3 regions of the Pseudomonas sp. HY13-MNA-CIBAN-0226 genome follow, and region 1 is predicted to be linked to each of the others. Evidence: predicted binding sites of a transcription regulator. Region 1 holds the regulator's gene; each other region holds the start of a gene.
The links. Region 1 encodes sigma-54, which starts transcription at its own class of promoters, with help from an activator protein. Its sites were predicted from a motif close to ANTGGCATNNANNTTGCTNT; they were not measured.
Positions count from the first base shown of each region.

Region 2: the regulator sigma-54 is predicted to act here: its motif matches at 2,888-2,907, upstream of AAEZ05_RS10700 (flagellar basal body rod protein FlgF).
Region 3: the regulator sigma-54 is predicted to act here: its motif matches at 2,100-2,119, upstream of AAEZ05_RS24270 (circularly permuted type 2 ATP-grasp protein).

Region 1 covers NZ_JBEOPS010000006.1:95,610-100,793, reverse strand. Annotated here, with positions in the region: gene AAEZ05_RS08475 (ZIP family metal transporter) at 1-626, shown strand, start outside; gene AAEZ05_RS08470 (HPr family phosphocarrier protein) at 707-982, opposite strand; gene rapZ (RNase adapter RapZ) at 998-1,855, opposite strand; gene ptsN (PTS IIA-like nitrogen regulatory protein PtsN) at 1,858-2,322, opposite strand; gene hpf (ribosome hibernation-promoting factor, HPF/YfiA family) at 2,335-2,643, opposite strand; gene AAEZ05_RS08450 (RNA polymerase factor sigma-54) at 2,718-4,211, opposite strand; gene lptB (LPS export ABC transporter ATP-binding protein) at 4,423-5,148, opposite strand; gene lptA (lipopolysaccharide transport periplasmic protein LptA) at 5,148-5,184, opposite strand, start outside.
Region 2 covers NZ_JBEOPS010000008.1:58,578-63,761, forward strand. Annotated here, with positions in the region: gene AAEZ05_RS10685 (flagellar basal body P-ring protein FlgI) at 1-495, opposite strand, end outside; gene flgH (flagellar basal body L-ring protein FlgH) at 514-1,209, opposite strand; gene flgG (flagellar basal-body rod protein FlgG) at 1,262-2,047, opposite strand; gene AAEZ05_RS10700 (flagellar basal body rod protein FlgF) at 2,093-2,833, opposite strand; gene AAEZ05_RS10705 (sigma-54-dependent phenylalanine hydroxylase transcriptional regulator PhhR) at 3,120-4,682, opposite strand; gene phhA (phenylalanine 4-monooxygenase) at 4,979-5,184, shown strand, end outside.
Region 3 covers NZ_JBEOPS010000025.1:43,283-48,466, reverse strand. Annotated here, with positions in the region: gene speE (polyamine aminopropyltransferase) at 1-658, shown strand, start outside; gene AAEZ05_RS24280 (hypothetical protein) at 877-1,110, shown strand; gene AAEZ05_RS24275 (ribonuclease E inhibitor RraB) at 1,325-1,666, shown strand; gene AAEZ05_RS24270 (circularly permuted type 2 ATP-grasp protein) at 2,151-3,560, shown strand; gene AAEZ05_RS24265 (alpha-E domain-containing protein) at 3,573-4,523, shown strand; gene AAEZ05_RS24260 (transglutaminase family protein) at 4,520-5,184, shown strand, end outside.

The sequences.
Region 1 (5,184 bases):
CGACGGCGTTTTCGCTGATCGTGCCTGGGATCTCCGCCGCGCAGAGCCTCGGGCTTAAGCCTTGGGTCGCCAGTGGCCTGATCAGCCTTGGTATCATGCTTGGCGCTTTGGGTTTGTATCTGGTGGACCGCAAGGTCTCCGGGGCCTGCCCGGAAATGCTGGCAGGCGCGCAGGAAGGGCCGGCGATTGCGCCGAGGATCTGGCTGTTCGTGTTTGCCATCATTGCCCACAACATTCCCGAAGGCATGGCGGTCGGCGTGTCAGCCGGGGGCGGCATGCCTGATGCCGATAGCCTGGCGATGGGTATTGCGCTGCAGGATGTGCCGGAAGGGCTGGTGATTGCGCTGGTGTTGGCGGGGGCGGGGATGTCGAGGGTCAGGGCATTCCTGATCGGTGCCGCTTCAGGGTTGGTCGAGCCGGTTTTTGCGCTGCTGTGTGCGTGGCTGGTGAGCTTGGCCGAACTGCTATTGCCGCTTGGGCTGGCACTGGCGGCCGGGGCCATGTTGCTGGTGGTTACGCACGAAGTGATCCCCGAGTCGCGACGTCACGGTCACGACAAGCTGGCGAGCCTGGGGTTGCTGATTGGGTTTTGCTTGATGATGGTGATGGATACGGCGCTGGCTTGAAAATCAAAAGATCGCACAGGGTTCGTGTACCCCTGCAGGCGCTGCCGCAGGCTGCGATCTTTTGATCTTGACCTTGTTCTTTACTCGCCTTCGTCGAAGTAGTTGTTGATCAACGCTACCAGCGCATCCAGCGCTTCGTCCGCCTCTTCGCCTTCGGTACTCAAATGGATCTTGGTGCCCTTGCCAGCCGCCAGCATCATCATTGCCATGATGCTCTTGCCGTCCACCGTGGTTTCCGGCGTTCGTCCTACCCTGATGGTGCAATCCTTGAACTTTCCTGCGACCCCGACAAATTTCGCCGACGCGCGGGCATGCAGGCCCAGCTTGTTGATGATTTCAATTTCCAGAGCAGGCATCGCGATGTGAATCCTTTAGCTGAGGTCGCGGTGGCGGACCTGGACGTTCTTCAGGGATTGTTGCAGAACCTGGCCCAGACGTTCGGTCAGGTAGACGGAGCGGTGATGCCCGCCGGTGCAGCCAATGGCTATGGTGACATACGCGCGGTTGCTGGCAGCAAAGCGTGGAAGCCATTTGAGCAGGTAGGTGGAGATGTCCTGGAACATTTCCTCGACGTCCGGTTGCGCGGCCAGGTAGTCGGCTACCGGTTGATCGAGCCCGGATTGCTCGCGCAACTCTGGTTTCCAATAAGGGTTGGGCAGGCAGCGCACGTCGAACACCAGGTCGGCATCCACAGGCATGCCCCGCTTGAAGCCGAAAGACTCCACCAGGAACGCGGTGCCAGGCTCAGGCTGGTTCAACAGCCGCAGCTTGATGGTATCGCGCAACTGGTACAGGTTCAGGTTGGTGGTGTTGACCTTGAGGTCAGCCAGGTCGGCAATCGGACCCAGCAGATTGGACTCGTCCTGAATTGCCTCGGCGAGCGAGCGATTGGCATTGCTCAGCGGATGGCGGCGACGGGTTTCGGAAAACCGCTTGAGCAGGGTTTCTTCGTCGGCGTCCAGGTACAGCACGTCACACTTGATGTGACGGCTGCGCACTTCCTCCAGCAATTCCGGAAAACGGGACAGGTGGCTTGGCAGGTTGCGCGCGTCAATCGACACGGCCACCAGCGGTTGCGCGAGCTCGGTGTGGATCAGTGCTCGTTCGGCCAGCTCGGGCAAAAGCCCGGCGGGCAAGTTGTCGATGCAGTAGTACCCGCTGTCTTCAAGGACATCGAGCGCGGTACTTTTACCTGAGCCGGAGCGGCCGCTGACAATGATCAAGCGCATGATTAATGACCGTTCTGCTCGTCCAGGACAACCTGGTACAAGGCTTCATTGCTCGGGGCGCTGCGCAATTTTTCGCGCACTTCCTTGCGATCAAGCATGCTGGCAATCTGGCGCAAAAGCTCCAGGTGCGCATCGGTGGCGGCTTCCGGGACCAGCAACACGAACAGCAGGTCAACCGGAGCACCGTCGATGGCGTCGAAATCAATAGGGGCGTCGAGGTGCATCAGGGCGCTGACCGGCGAGGTACAGCCCTTGAGGCGACAGTGGGGGATGGCGATGCCGTTGCCAAAACCGGTCGAGCCGAGTTTTTCACGGGCGATCAGGGCCTCAAAGACATCTTGCATCTCCATATCCGGCACTTCGCGATGGATTAGGTTGGCAATTTGTTCGAGGGCTTTCTTTTTACTGCCGCCCGGCACGTTCACGAGGGAACGGCCGGGGGTCAGGATGCTTTCAAGTCGGATCATGAGTTGGGAGTGTTAACGACCGGTTGCGCCCTGGAGGAGGCTCTGGGTCTTTTCCTTATGCTTTTTGAGTTGGCGATCCAGCTTGTCGGTCAGCAGGTCGATGGCGGCATACATGTCCGTATGCTCGGCATTGGCGACCACTTCTCCGCCGGGGATATGCAGCGTGGCTTCGATTTTCTGCAGCAGCTTCTCGACGGTCATCGTGACTTGCACGTTGGTTATCTTGTCGAAATGCCTTTCCAATCGGGCGAGTTTTTCGCCGATGTAGGTGCGCAGGGGTTCGGTCACTTCCAGTTGGTGTCCACTGATGTTGACTTGCATACAGCTTCTCCTTCGTTGCCAGTGCATAAAGCGGTAGACCCGATGGTCTACCACTGGAACGCTGTGGCGTGGCTTTACATCAACCGCTTGCGTTCGCTCGAAGGCGCGATCCCAAGGGATTCGCGGTACTTGGCGACGGTGCGGCGAGCCACCTGAATGCCTTGTGCCTCCAGTAAACCAGCGATCTTGCTGTCACTCAACGGCTTTTTCTGATTTTCCGCTGCAACCAGTTTTTTGATGATCGCGCGGATCGCCGTGGACGAGCATTCACCGCCTTCCGAGGTGCTGACGTGACTTGAGAAAAAGTATTTCAGTTCATAAATACCCCGTGGGGTATGCATGAATTTTTGCGTGGTCACCCGGGAAATCGTCGATTCGTGCATGCCGACGGCTTCGGCGATGTCATGCAGTACCAGCGGCTTCATGGCTTCGTCGCCGTACTCCAGAAAACCCCGTTGATGCTCGACGATCTGGGTGGCAACTTTCATCAGGGTTTCGTTGCGGCTCTGCAGGCTCTTGATGAACCAGCGGGCTTCCTGCAACTGATTGCGCATGAAGGTGTTGTCCGCGCTGGTGTCAGCGCGACGCACAAACCCGGCGTACTGGGCGTTGACCCGCAATTTGGGCACCGACTCCTGGTTGAGTTCCACCAGCCAGCGCTCGTTGTCCTTGCGCACGATCACGTCCGGGACCACGTATTCGGCCTCGCTGGACTCGATCTGCGAGCCGGGTCGCGGGTTGAGGCTCTGCACCAGTTCGATCACCTGGCGCAGTTCATCTTCCTTGAGCTTCATGCGGCGCATCAGCTGGCTGTAGTCGCGGCTGCCCAGCAGGTCGATGTAGTCCGTGACCAGGCGCTTGGCTTCTGCGAGCCAGAGGGTCTTGGCGGGCAACTGGCGCAATTGCAGCAACAGGCATTCGCCGAGGTTTCGGGCAGCGATACCGGCCGGTTCGAATTGCTGGATGCGGTGCAGGACGGCTTCGATTTCGTCCAGCTCGATGTCCAGTTCCGGGTCGAAGGCTTCGAGAATTTCCTCGAGGGTTTCGTCCAGGTAGCCCTGATTGTTGATGCAGTCGATCAGGGTGACGGCGATCAGGCGGTCAGTGTCGGACATCGGGGCGAGGTTGAGCTGCCACAGCAGGTGGCTTTGCAGGCTTTCACCGGCCGACGTGCGGGTGGTGAAGTCCCACTCGTCATCATCGTTGCTGGGCAGGCTGCTGGCGCTGGTCTGGTAGACGTCTTCCCATGCAGTATCGACCGGCAGCTCGTTGGGAATGCGCTCGTTCCAGTCGCCTTCCTCAAGGTTGTCGACCGTTGGCGCGGTCTCCTGATAGGAGGGCTCCGAAACATCGGCGTTGGGCTGCTGCTCGGCTTTGTCGGCCAAGGGATCGGCGTTGTCGAAGTCGTCGCCGTCTTCCTGGCGTTCGAGCATCGGGTTGGACTCCAGCGCCTCCTGGATTTCCTGCTGCAGGTCCAGGGTCGACAATTGGAGCAGGCGGATGGCCTGTTGCAGCTGAGGTGTCATCGTCAGCTGCTGGCCCATTCTCAAGACTAGCGATGGTTTCATGGCAGGGGCTTAAACCTTATTCGCCGGCGCGCATGCGCCATCCACTACAGGGCGCCGAAGCGCCAAACGTAAGCAAATTATATGCCCGATTTTGCAGTGTTTGCCTAGAGCGCTGTAACAATAAAAAAGTATTGATTTTTCAAAGTGACAAGCGCTCGCGCGACTGGGCAGGCACCTCAGCGCTCGCGCGACTGGGCAGGCACCTCAGCGCTTACAGGCGGAACTCATGGCCCAGATACACTTCCTTGACCAGGTCGTTGGCCAGGATGGTCGCGGAGTCGCCCTCGGCAATCAGCTGGCCATCGTTGACGATGTAGGCTGTTTCGCAGATATCCAGGGTTTCGCGGACGTTGTGGTCGGTGATGAGTACACCAATGCCCTTGGCCTTCAGGTGATGGATAATCTGCTTGATATCGCCAACCGAGATCGGGTCCACGCCGGCGAAAGGTTCATCGAGGAGGATGAACTTCGGGTTGGTGGCCAGCGCCCGGGCAATTTCCACACGGCGTCGCTCGCCGCCCGACAGGCTCATGCCGAGGTTGTCGCGGATGTGGCTGATGTGGAATTCCTGCAGCAGGCTCTCCAGCTCCTTGCGGCGCCCGGCCTTGTCGAGTTCCTTGCGGGTCTCGAGGATGGCCATGATGTTATCGGCCACCGACAGTTTGCGGAAGATCGACGCTTCTTGCGGAAGATAGCCAATACCTGCCTTGGCGCGGCCGTGCATGGGCTGGTGACTGACATCCAGGTCGTCGATCAGCACGCGGCCCTGATCAGCCTGCACCAGGCCGACGATCATGTAGAAGCAAGTGGTCTTGCCGGCGCCGTTGGGGCCAAGAAGCCCGACGATCTGACCGCTGTCGATGGACAGGCTGACGTCACGCACGACCTGGCGGCTCTTGTAACTCTTGGCCAGATGCTGAGCTTTCAGAGTTGCCATTACTGGGCCTTCTGCTCGTCGGTTTTCTTTTTAGGC
Region 2 (5,184 bases), on a different contig from region 1:
CGGGACGTTGACGGTGATCTTCGAACCGTCGCGGCCCTCGGCATCAAAACCGCCGACCACCAGGTTACCCTGGGCGATCGCGTAGACGTTACCGTCAATACCTTTGAGCGGCGTCAGCAGCAAGGTACCGCCGCGCAGGCTCTTGGAGTTGCCGATGGACGCTACGGTGATGTCAATCTGCTGACCCGGCTTGGCGAACGCCGGCAAGTCGGCACTGATCGACACGGCCGCGACGTTTTTCAACTGCACGTTGCCCGAACCCGGCGGCACCTTGATGCCGAACTGCGAGAGCATGTTGTTGAAGGTCTGCAGGGTGAACGGGGTCTGCGTCGTCTGGTCGCCGGTGCCGCTAAGCCCGACCACCAGGCCGTAGCCGATCAGTTGGTTGGAACGCACGCCAGAAATACTGGCGATGTCCTTGAGCCGCTCGGCTTGCGCGCTGAACGCAGCCGAGAGCATCAGGGCGGCCACCATCAGGCGTTTGAAGTTCAACATGCTCAACTTGATAGCCACCTAGAAAGGAAACAGCGGGCTGAGGAAGAAACGGTCGAACCAGCCTGGCTGACTCGCATCGGCAAAGGCACCGGTGCCCGAGTAGGTAATACGTGCATCGGCAACCCGGGTCGACGACACGGTGTTGTCGGTGGCGATGTCATCGGCGCGGACCATGCCGGCGATGCGCACCAGCTCATCGCCGGTGTTGAGGGTCAGCCACTTCTCGCCGCGTACGGCGATGATGCCGTTGGGCAATACGTCGGCGACGGTCACGGTGATGGAGCCGGTCAGGCTGTTGCTCTGCCCGGACTTGCTGTCGCCCTTGGTCGCACGGTCGCCGGAATAACCGACGTCCAGGCTCAGGTCACCGCCACCGACCGGGTTGTTGGTGTTCAGGCCACCACCGAAAAATGAGCTCAGGCCGATGTCGGTCTTGCTGGTCTTGCCCACCTGGGAGTTGGCGTTCTTGCTGGCCTGGGTGCGCTCGTTCAGCGTGATGGTGATGATGTCACCGACGCGATACGCCTTGCGGTCGCTGTACAGGTTCTGTTCGAAGCCGGCCTGGTAGATCGAGCCATTGTTGGCGGCAGCCGGCAGTGGTGTGCGCGGCAACACCGGGGCGTAGTAAGGGTCATTGGGCCGCGGCGCAGGCGCGACACAGCCCGCGAGTGCGGTGATGCCACTCAGTGCCAGAACAGATACGAAGCGATTCATGACCCTACCTCACGGTGTTGCAGGCGACCGCGTGGCCGCCCCATATTCTTGATTACAGATTCTGCGTTACGAACGAGAGCATCTGGTCGGCGGTGGAGATCACCTTGGAGTTCATCTCGTAGGCGCGCTGGGTGGTGATCATGTTGACCATCTCCTCAACGGTGCTGACGTTGGAGGTTTCCAGGGTGTTCTGCAGCGTGGTACCAAAACCGGCGAGGCCCGGGGTGCCAACCTGCGGCGCGCCGCTGGCGGCCGTTTCCAGGAACAGGTTGTTGCCCACGGCTTGCAGGCCGGCCGGGTTGATGAAGTCGGCGGTCTGCAGGTTGCCGATCACCTGGGAAGCGGCGTTGCCGGGAACGGTGACCGACACGGTACCGTCACGGCCGACCGTGAAGGTCTGGGCGTCGTTCGGGATGACAATGGCCGGCTCCAGGGCGAAGCCGCTGGCATTGACGATCTGGCCGTTGGAGTCCAGGTGGAAAGTACCGTCACGGGTGTAGGACGTGGTGCCATCCGGCTGCAGGATCTGGAAGAAACCGCGACCGTCGATGGCCATGTCCAGCGGCTGCTCGGTGGTTTGCAGGCTGCCGGCGGTGAAGTTTTTCTGGGTGCCGACGATGCGCACACCAGTACCCACTTGCAGACCCGACGGCAATTCGCTGTCCTGGGTCGACTGGGCGCCAGGCTGACGCTTGATCTGATACAGCAGGTCCTGGAACTCGGCGCGATCACGTTTAAAACCCGTGGTCGACACGTTCGCCAGGTTGTTGGAAATGGTGGTCAGGTTGGTGTCCTGGGCGGACAGACCGGTTTTGGCAACCCATAGAGCCGGAAGCATTCGATTCTCCTCGTGCGCCTGTTTTACGGCGCGACGTTCTGGTAATTAGCTGATCTGCAAGACCCGAGCCATGGCCTGGTCGTCTTCTTTGGCGGTGTTCATCATCTTGATGTGCAATTCGAACTGCTTGGCCAGGGCCAGCACCGAGGTCATTTCTTCCACGGCGTTGACGTTGCTCGACTCGAGGAAACCGGACACCAGCTTGACGTTGGCATCCGCCTGCGCCGGCTGACCGTCCTTGGTGTGGATCGAACCGTCCAGGCCTTTGGTCATGTTCCGGAAGTCAGGGTTGACCAGCTTGATGCGGTCGACTTCGGCCATCACGCGCGGGCCTTCGCCCATCGCCCGAATGCTGATGGTGCCATCCTCGCCCACCTCGATCTGTTGCTCGGGCGGCACGGCAATCGGCCCGCCATTGCCCATCACCGGCATACCATTGCCGGCGCGCAATACGCCCAGGGCGTCGACGTTGAGGCTGCCGGTGCGCACATAGCTTTCACCGCCATCGGGGTTCTGCACGGCAATCCAGCCATTGCCCTGTACGGCAACGTCGAGGTCGCGGCCGGTTTCCACCAGCGAACCTGCGGAGAAGTCGGTGGCCGGACGCTCGGACATGGCAAACGCACGCGCCGGAAAGCTGTCACCAAACACCGGCATCGAGCGCGCCTGCTCCAGGTCTTTCTGGAAACCGTTGGTGGAGATGTTCGCGAGGTTGTTCGCATGAGCCTTCTGCGCCAGTGCATTCTGGCTGGCGCCGGTCATAGCTACATAAAGGTACTTATCCACACTCTTTCCTCTGCATGCCGGACGTTTGCCGCCCACCGCTGTACTGCTGAGCCATAAGCAATTTGCAGACCAACTATTTTCTGGCGGCGCGGGGCCCGGCAAACAGGGGGCTTGAGGGGTTTGGAGAGGAGTGAAGGAATGGGGTGAAGTCGAAAAACCGGCGGTGTTGTGCCGCTTCGCGGCAATAGAGCGAAAGATCGCAGCCTCGTTTCACTCGGCAGCTCCTACATGAATACCTGATCCCCGTAGGGGCTGCCGAGTGAAACGAGGCTGCGATCTTTTGACTTTAAGTGCTGCTGTCCTTGCCCACCTCATACTCACGCAGCTTGTTGGCAATGGTGGTATGCGAAACCCCCAGGCGTTTACCCAACTGCCGGCTGCTCGGATGTTCTGAATACAGACGCTCCAGCACCGCCTTCTCGAAGCGCCCGACAATCTCGTCCAGCCCGCCTTCCAGAGAAAAATCGCCAAGCGGCTGACGCACGCCGTAGTCCGGCAGGCGGATGTGCTCGGCCTTGACCGTGCCGCCTTCGCACAAGGACACCGCCTGGAACAGTACATTCTCCAATTGCCGAACGTTGCCCGGCCAATGGTAATGACTGAGCCGCTCCATCGCCGCCGGCGCCAGTTTCGGCAGCGGACAACCGATCTGCCGGCTGGCCTGGTCCAGGAAGTGCTCGACCAGGGGCGTCAAGCCGTCCAGGCATTCGCGCAGTGGCGGGATGTGCAACGACAAGACGTTCAGGCGGTGGTACAGATCCTGGCGGAACTCCCCGCGAGCGCACAGCTCCGACAGGTCGACCTGGGTCGCACAGATCACCCGCACATCGAGGTACACCTCTTCATCACTGCCTACCCGACGAAAGCATCCGTCCTGCAGGAAGCGCAGCAATTTCACCTGCAAGCGCGGGCTCATTTCACCGACACCATCGAGAAACAGCGTACCGCCGGCAGTCAGCTCCAGCAGCCCGAGCTTGCCTTCGGCACGGGCGCCTTCGAATGCGCCAGGGCCGTAGCCGAACAATTCGGTCTCGGCCATGGACTCCGGCAGCCCCGCACAGTTGAGCGCCATCAACGGCGACTGGCCGCGGGGACTTGCCAGGTGGCAGGCCCGCGCCAGCAACTCCTTGCCGGTGCCGGTTTCGCCTTCTATCAACAACGGTGCGTCCAGGGGCGCCATGCGCCGGGCTTCGCGGACCACGGCGGCCATCACCTTCGAGCTCTGGAAAATGCTGTCGAACCCCCGCAGTTCCTGCTTGCGCACGTTGTAGATGCGTTCACCTACCCGATCCGCGCGATGCAGCGTCAATACCGCGCCGGCCATGGCCTCGCTGTCGTCATGCTCCGATTGCAATGGCGCGATGTCGGCCAGGAACACGTCGCCCTTGACCTTGACCCGCAGCCCGTTGATCCGCGACTTGTTGGCACGTACCAGTTCCGGCAGGTCGAAATCCTCGGCGTAACGGGACAACGGGATGCCCGGCACCTCGTCCACCCGCACACCGAGCAGCTGTGCGGCGGCCCGGTTGGCCGCGACGATCGAACCGCCCATATCGATCGACAGCACCGGAAACTCCAGCGCGCCGAGCAGCGCATTGAGCTCCATGTGCCGGCGCTCGCTGGGCATCAGCCCTACGCGCTTGACGCCAAACACCCCGGGGATCGATTCGAACTTCGCCCGCAGCGCCTGGAACTGCAGGTTGATGAGGTTCGGGCAGTGCAGGTAGATCGCATTACCGTGCTCACCCCCGACTTCGCCACGCGCGACGTTGATCCCGTACTCCACCAGCAGGTTGAGGATGTCGCGCAGGATGCCGATGCGGTTCTGGCAGTGGACTTTGATACGCATATAAAGGCTCAAAAAGCGGTTAAGGAAATCATGCCAAGCTCGACCCGCTCCCACAGGGGGATTGCGGTGGCCGCAGGAGCGGTTTTTTGCTGCGACGCTCAGATAGTCGTAAAGATTATGTGACACCCACGGCGCTTTTCAAACCAGAAAACTCAACAGCCACGACACAACTGCCATTGCGTAACGAAAAGTTTACGAAAAGCACTGGTTTTTGCTCTCTACACCTCGCGCACGGGGCTGCACATCCGAAAATCCTGGGGTATTTGTAAGTCCATAGCTGGACATAACAAGAACGAATTTCCCCTAGCAGGAGAGCAAGCATGAAGCAGACGCAATACGTGGCTCGTGAGCCCGATGCGCAAGGTTTTATCGATTACCCCGCCGAAGAACACGCGGTGTGGAACACGCTGATCACTCGCCAACTGAAAGTGATCGAGGGTCGTGCGTGCCAGGAATACCTGGACGGTATCGAAAAACTCGGTCTGCCCCACGACCGCATCCC
Region 3 (5,184 bases), on a different contig from region 1:
GATCCTGGCACACGGCACTGCCAAGCGCGTGCTGATTATCGGCGGCGGCGACGGCGGCATGCTGCGTGAAGTGGCCAAGCACCGTGGCGTCGAGCACATCACCATGGTCGAGATCGACGGCACGGTGGTGGATATGTGCAAGGAATTCCTGCCGAACCACTCCAAAGGCGCATTCGACGATCCACGCCTGAACCTGGTGATTGATGACGGTATGCGTTTCGTCGCGACCACCACTGAAAAGTTCGACGTGATCATCTCCGACTCCACCGACCCGATCGGCCCGGGCGAAGTGCTGTTCTCGGAAAACTTCTACCAGGCTTGCCGTCGCTGCCTGAACGAAGGCGGCATCCTGGTGACGCAGAACGGCACGCCGTTCATGCAGATCGAAGAAGTCAAAACCACTGCCGGACGCCTGCGCAGCCTGTTCCCGGACTGGCATTTCTACCAGGCAGCCGTACCGACCTACATCGGCGGCTCTATGACCTTTGCCTGGGGCGCGACCGACACCCGCTATCGCAAACTGTCCCGTGAAATCCTGCAGCAGCGCTTTGCCGGCAGCGGCATCATCACCCGCTACTACAACCCGGAAATCCACATCGGCGCATTCGCCTTGCCGCAGTACGTATTGCAGGCCATCAACAAGCCAAGCAACGACTGAAGCCACACACATTGACTGTAGGAGCGAGCTCGCTCGCGATGGACGTCAACGATGACGCGGGCTGCCAGATTAAACGTGGCGCCTTCAAAGCCATCGCGAGCAAGCTCGCTCCTACCGTTTTTTTGTGTCAACCGGTGAATAATCTGGGGGAACGATCACCCAGTGCAAAAGTCCAGATAGATGTAAGCCCACTTGCGGGTTTTATCGAGGAGGCACTGATGCAAAAGTGGAAAATCACTTTCGTGGATGATCACGGTGAAACAGTCGACGAAATCTTCGAGTGCGAGGAGTGCCCGGACAACGAGCACGCCGCCAAGCTCATCAAGGCTCGTCTGCTTCCTGTCGCTGCAGAACTGGATCTGAATGATCTGGAAGGGCGAACCGCTGACGCGAGCGTCAAAAGTCTTAAATCTCAGAACAGCATACAAATCCTCGGCATCACTCCCGTCTGATACAACTCCTGTCACATTTAAACCAGGCCTTGGCAGCTGCTCGGTCAAAGGGCTACTCTGCAGAAGAGATCAGCGATTGGATCGCTAAGGTCTGGTCTTGTCAGCTACATGCTTGATTCCCATCGGTGACCTGGTTACCGGCTCGTCCTCACTATTCGGCTGGGGGCGTCGGGGAGCACGGAAAGTCTATCCATCGGATTCAGGAGGACGTTTCATGAGCACAGCCTATCAAGAAGACATCAGCAGCAGCGTGTTGCGCCGCATGAAAGAAGGCGGTTTCGATTTTTCAAAATTTCATCCCATCGAGTTCTACGCGATTTTCCCCGACGAGGAGCGGGCCCGCAGGGCAGCAGGTCATTACCGTGGTGAGTCCTTGAACGCGCAGATCAGTGTGCGCGACGACGGCGCATGGGCGCTGGAACTGAGCAAGGTCATGTACGCCACCTACGATGACATCGGCGATTTCGAACAGGGATTCGAGGCAGTGGTAGAGCCTCTGGGCGGCATCATCGAAGGATGGGGCGTGAAGCAGGAGGTACGAGGGCGACTCGCATAACATTATGAACAGCAACAACACCCAGCAACGGCTGACCTTAGGGTTGGCCGTTTTTCGTTCAAAAGCATGATCAAAAGATCGTCCAATCGCGGCCCGAGCCTTCGGCACTTCCTATATTGGAATGCGCCCTCCGTAGGAGCTGCCGCAGGCTGCGATCTTTTGATCCTGCTTTTGATCCAAAACGTTTAAAAAGGCAAAAAAAAACCGCCCAAAACAGGCGGCCAAAAGGGAAGTTCGATGAGCTTTTCAGCGAATAAGCCAATTATCCCCATCGCCAGGCGGGCAGTGAAATCAACTCTGACTATGCTGGTGATAGCGACAGCATTGCTTCGCAATGGAGCGGGGGCGATCAGGTTGGGGCATTTGCCGCACGCAATTGGTGCGGTGTTTTTACAGCTTTTATCCAACTGATTGATATCAAAGCGTTTATGCCGATGGCACGGGCCTTGCGATGCCTAGATGTCCGGGTGACAAGGAGTACGGCATGATCCGCACCTATTTTGATGAGATGTACGATGCCGGCGGCCAGGTCCGCCCGCATTACCGGGAATTTGCCCGTTGGCTGGCCGAGACGCCTGACGAATTGCTGGCCCAACGGCGCCGCGAGGCCGATCTGCTGTTTCATCGAGCCGGTATTACGTTCACGCTTTACGGCGACGAGCAGGGCACAGAGCGCCTGATCCCGTTCGACACCATCCCGCGCAGCATTCCCGCGAGCGAGTGGCGGGTGGTCGAGCGCGGTTGTATCCAGCGGGTCAAGGCGTTGAACATGTTCCTCGCCGACCTCTACCACGAGCAGCGCATCATCAAGGCCGGGATCATTCCGGCCGAGCAGGTGCTGGCCAACGAGCAGTACCAGTTGGCGATGCAAGGGCTCGACCTGCACCGGGATATTTACTCACACATCTCCGGTGTCGATCTGGTGCGCGACGGTGACGGCACCTACTACGTGCTCGAAGACAATCTGCGCACCCCCAGCGGCGTCAGCTACATGCTCGAAGACCGGAAGATGATGATGCGCCTGTTTCCCGAGTTGTTTTCGGCCCAGCGCATCGCCCCCATCGACCACTACCCGAACCTGTTGCTCGACACCCTGAAAAGCTCAAGTCCTATCGACAACCCCAGCGTGGTGGTGCTGACCCCGGGCCGCTTCAACAGCGCGTTTTTCGAACATGCGTTCCTGGCGCGGGAGATGGGCGTTGAACTGGTCGAGGGCGCGGACCTGTTCGTGCGTGACGACATGGTCTTTATGCGCACGACTGACGGGCCGAAGGCGGTCGATGTGATCTATCGCCGACTCGACGACGCGTTCCTCGATCCGCTGGCGTTCAATCCAGACTCCATGCTCGGCGTGCCAGGGCTGCTGTCGTCCTACCGGTCGGGCAACGTGGTACTGGCGAATGCCATCGGCACCGGGGTGGCGGATGACAAATCGGTGTATCCGTTTGTTACCGACATGATCCGCTTTTACCTGGATGAAGAACCGATCCTGAAGAACGTTCCGACCTTCCAGTGTCGTAATCCTTCTGAACTTTCCCACGTGCTGGCCAATCTTCCAGACTTGGTGGTCAAGGAAACCCAGGGTTCGGGGGGCTACGGAATGCTGGTCGGGCCGGCCGCGACGGCGGCGGAAATCGAGTTATTCCGCGCGCGCATCAAGGCCAAGCCGCATGCCTATATCGCGCAGCCGACCCTGTCGCTGTCGACCTGTCCGACCTTCGTCGAAAACGGCATTGCGCCACGGCATATCGACCTGCGTCCGTTTGTATTGTCCGGCCGTGAAACCCGGGTGGTGCCCGGTGGCCTGACCCGTGTTGCGCTGCGCGAAGGTTCCCTGGTGGTGAATTCCTCCCAGGGCGGTGGAACCAAGGACACCTGGGTAGTCGAGGATTGAAGGAAGCTTGCCATGTTAAGTAGAACTGCCTCGGATCTGTATTGGATGTCGCGTTACCTGGAGCGGGCGGAAAACCTCGCACGGATGCTCGACATCAGTTATTCGCTATCGCTGATGCCACAGGATGGCCGCGGCGACGGCTTGCACGAACTGGCCATGCCGCTGCTGATCACCGGCACCCTTGAGGATTATCTTGAGCGCCACGGCGAACTGCACGCCGAGCGCCTGCTGCACTTCTTCGCCCTGGATGCGGCCAATCCGGCCAGTATCTACAGTTGTCTCGGTTCTGCACGGGCCAGTGCCCATGCCGTGCGTGGGCGGATTACCGCCGACATGTGGGAAAACATCAATGCCACCTGGCTGGAAATTCGCGGTATCGCCGACCAGGGCTTGAGCCGCTATGGCATGAGCCGCTTCTGCGAATGGATCAAGGAACGTTCCCACCTGTTTCGCGGCGCGTCCTACGGCACCATCATGCGCAACGATGCGTTTCGTTTCATTCGCCTGGGCACTTTCATCGAGCGCGCCGACAACACCCTGCGCCTGCTCGATGCGCGCTACGAAATGGCCGGTGACCAGGCGGAAGCGGTCAGCGACGGCACCGCACATGCCTATTACCAGTGGAGTGCGCTATTGCGCGCGCTGTCTTCGTTCGAGGCTTACACCGAGATCTACCGCGACGCTCCCGGCGCCCGCCATGTTGCCGAATTGCTGCTGTTGCGCGCCGACGTGCCGCGTTCGCTGCGCGCCTGTACCGAAGAAATCGACCAGATTCTCGCCCAGCTTCCAGGCGCCAACGGCCGACCGGCCCAACGCCTGGCCGCAGAAATGGACGCGCGCCTGCGCTACACCGGCATCAACGAAATTCTCGACGAGGGCCTGCATGCCTGGCTGACCGAGTTCATCCCGCTGGTGCGCCAGCTGGGCAACGCCATTCACAGTTCCTACCTGGAGGCTGCATGAGACTTTCCATTAGCCACGAGACCACCTATCACTACGAAGATCAGGTGCGGGCGAGCATCCAGTACCTGCGACTGACACCCCACGACAGCGAGCGCCAGCATGTGCTCAGCTGGCAGCTCGACCTGCCGCGCCCGGTGCGGGCGCAACTCGACCCGTTTGGCAATATCCTGCATGTGCTGACCATGGACGAACCGCACGAGGCCATCATCATCGGCGCTCGTGGTCAGGTCGACATCGACGAGCTGCGTGAAGCCGAGCATGAAAGCCAGTCGGCGCTGCCGTTCCTGCGGTTCACCCGCCTGACCGAACCGGATGAAGCCTTGCGCGCGTTCGCGGAGAAGCAATGCAAGAAGCGCCGCGATCGCACGGCGCTGATCGACCTGATGCATGGCCTGAACTCGCACATGACCTACACCCCGGGCTCGACCGAGGTCGACACCAGCGCGGCCCAGTCCTTCGCCGGGCGCTCGGGGGTTTGCCAGGACCACACCCACGCCTTCCTGGCCTGCGCCCGCAGCCTTGGGATTCCGGCGCGTTACGTATCGGGTTATTTGTACAGCGAGAACAGCGAGCATTTGGCCAGCCACGCCTGGGCCGAAGCATGGCTGGATGACGCCTGGTACAGCTTCGACGTGACCAACGAACTGGCCCGGCCCGAGCG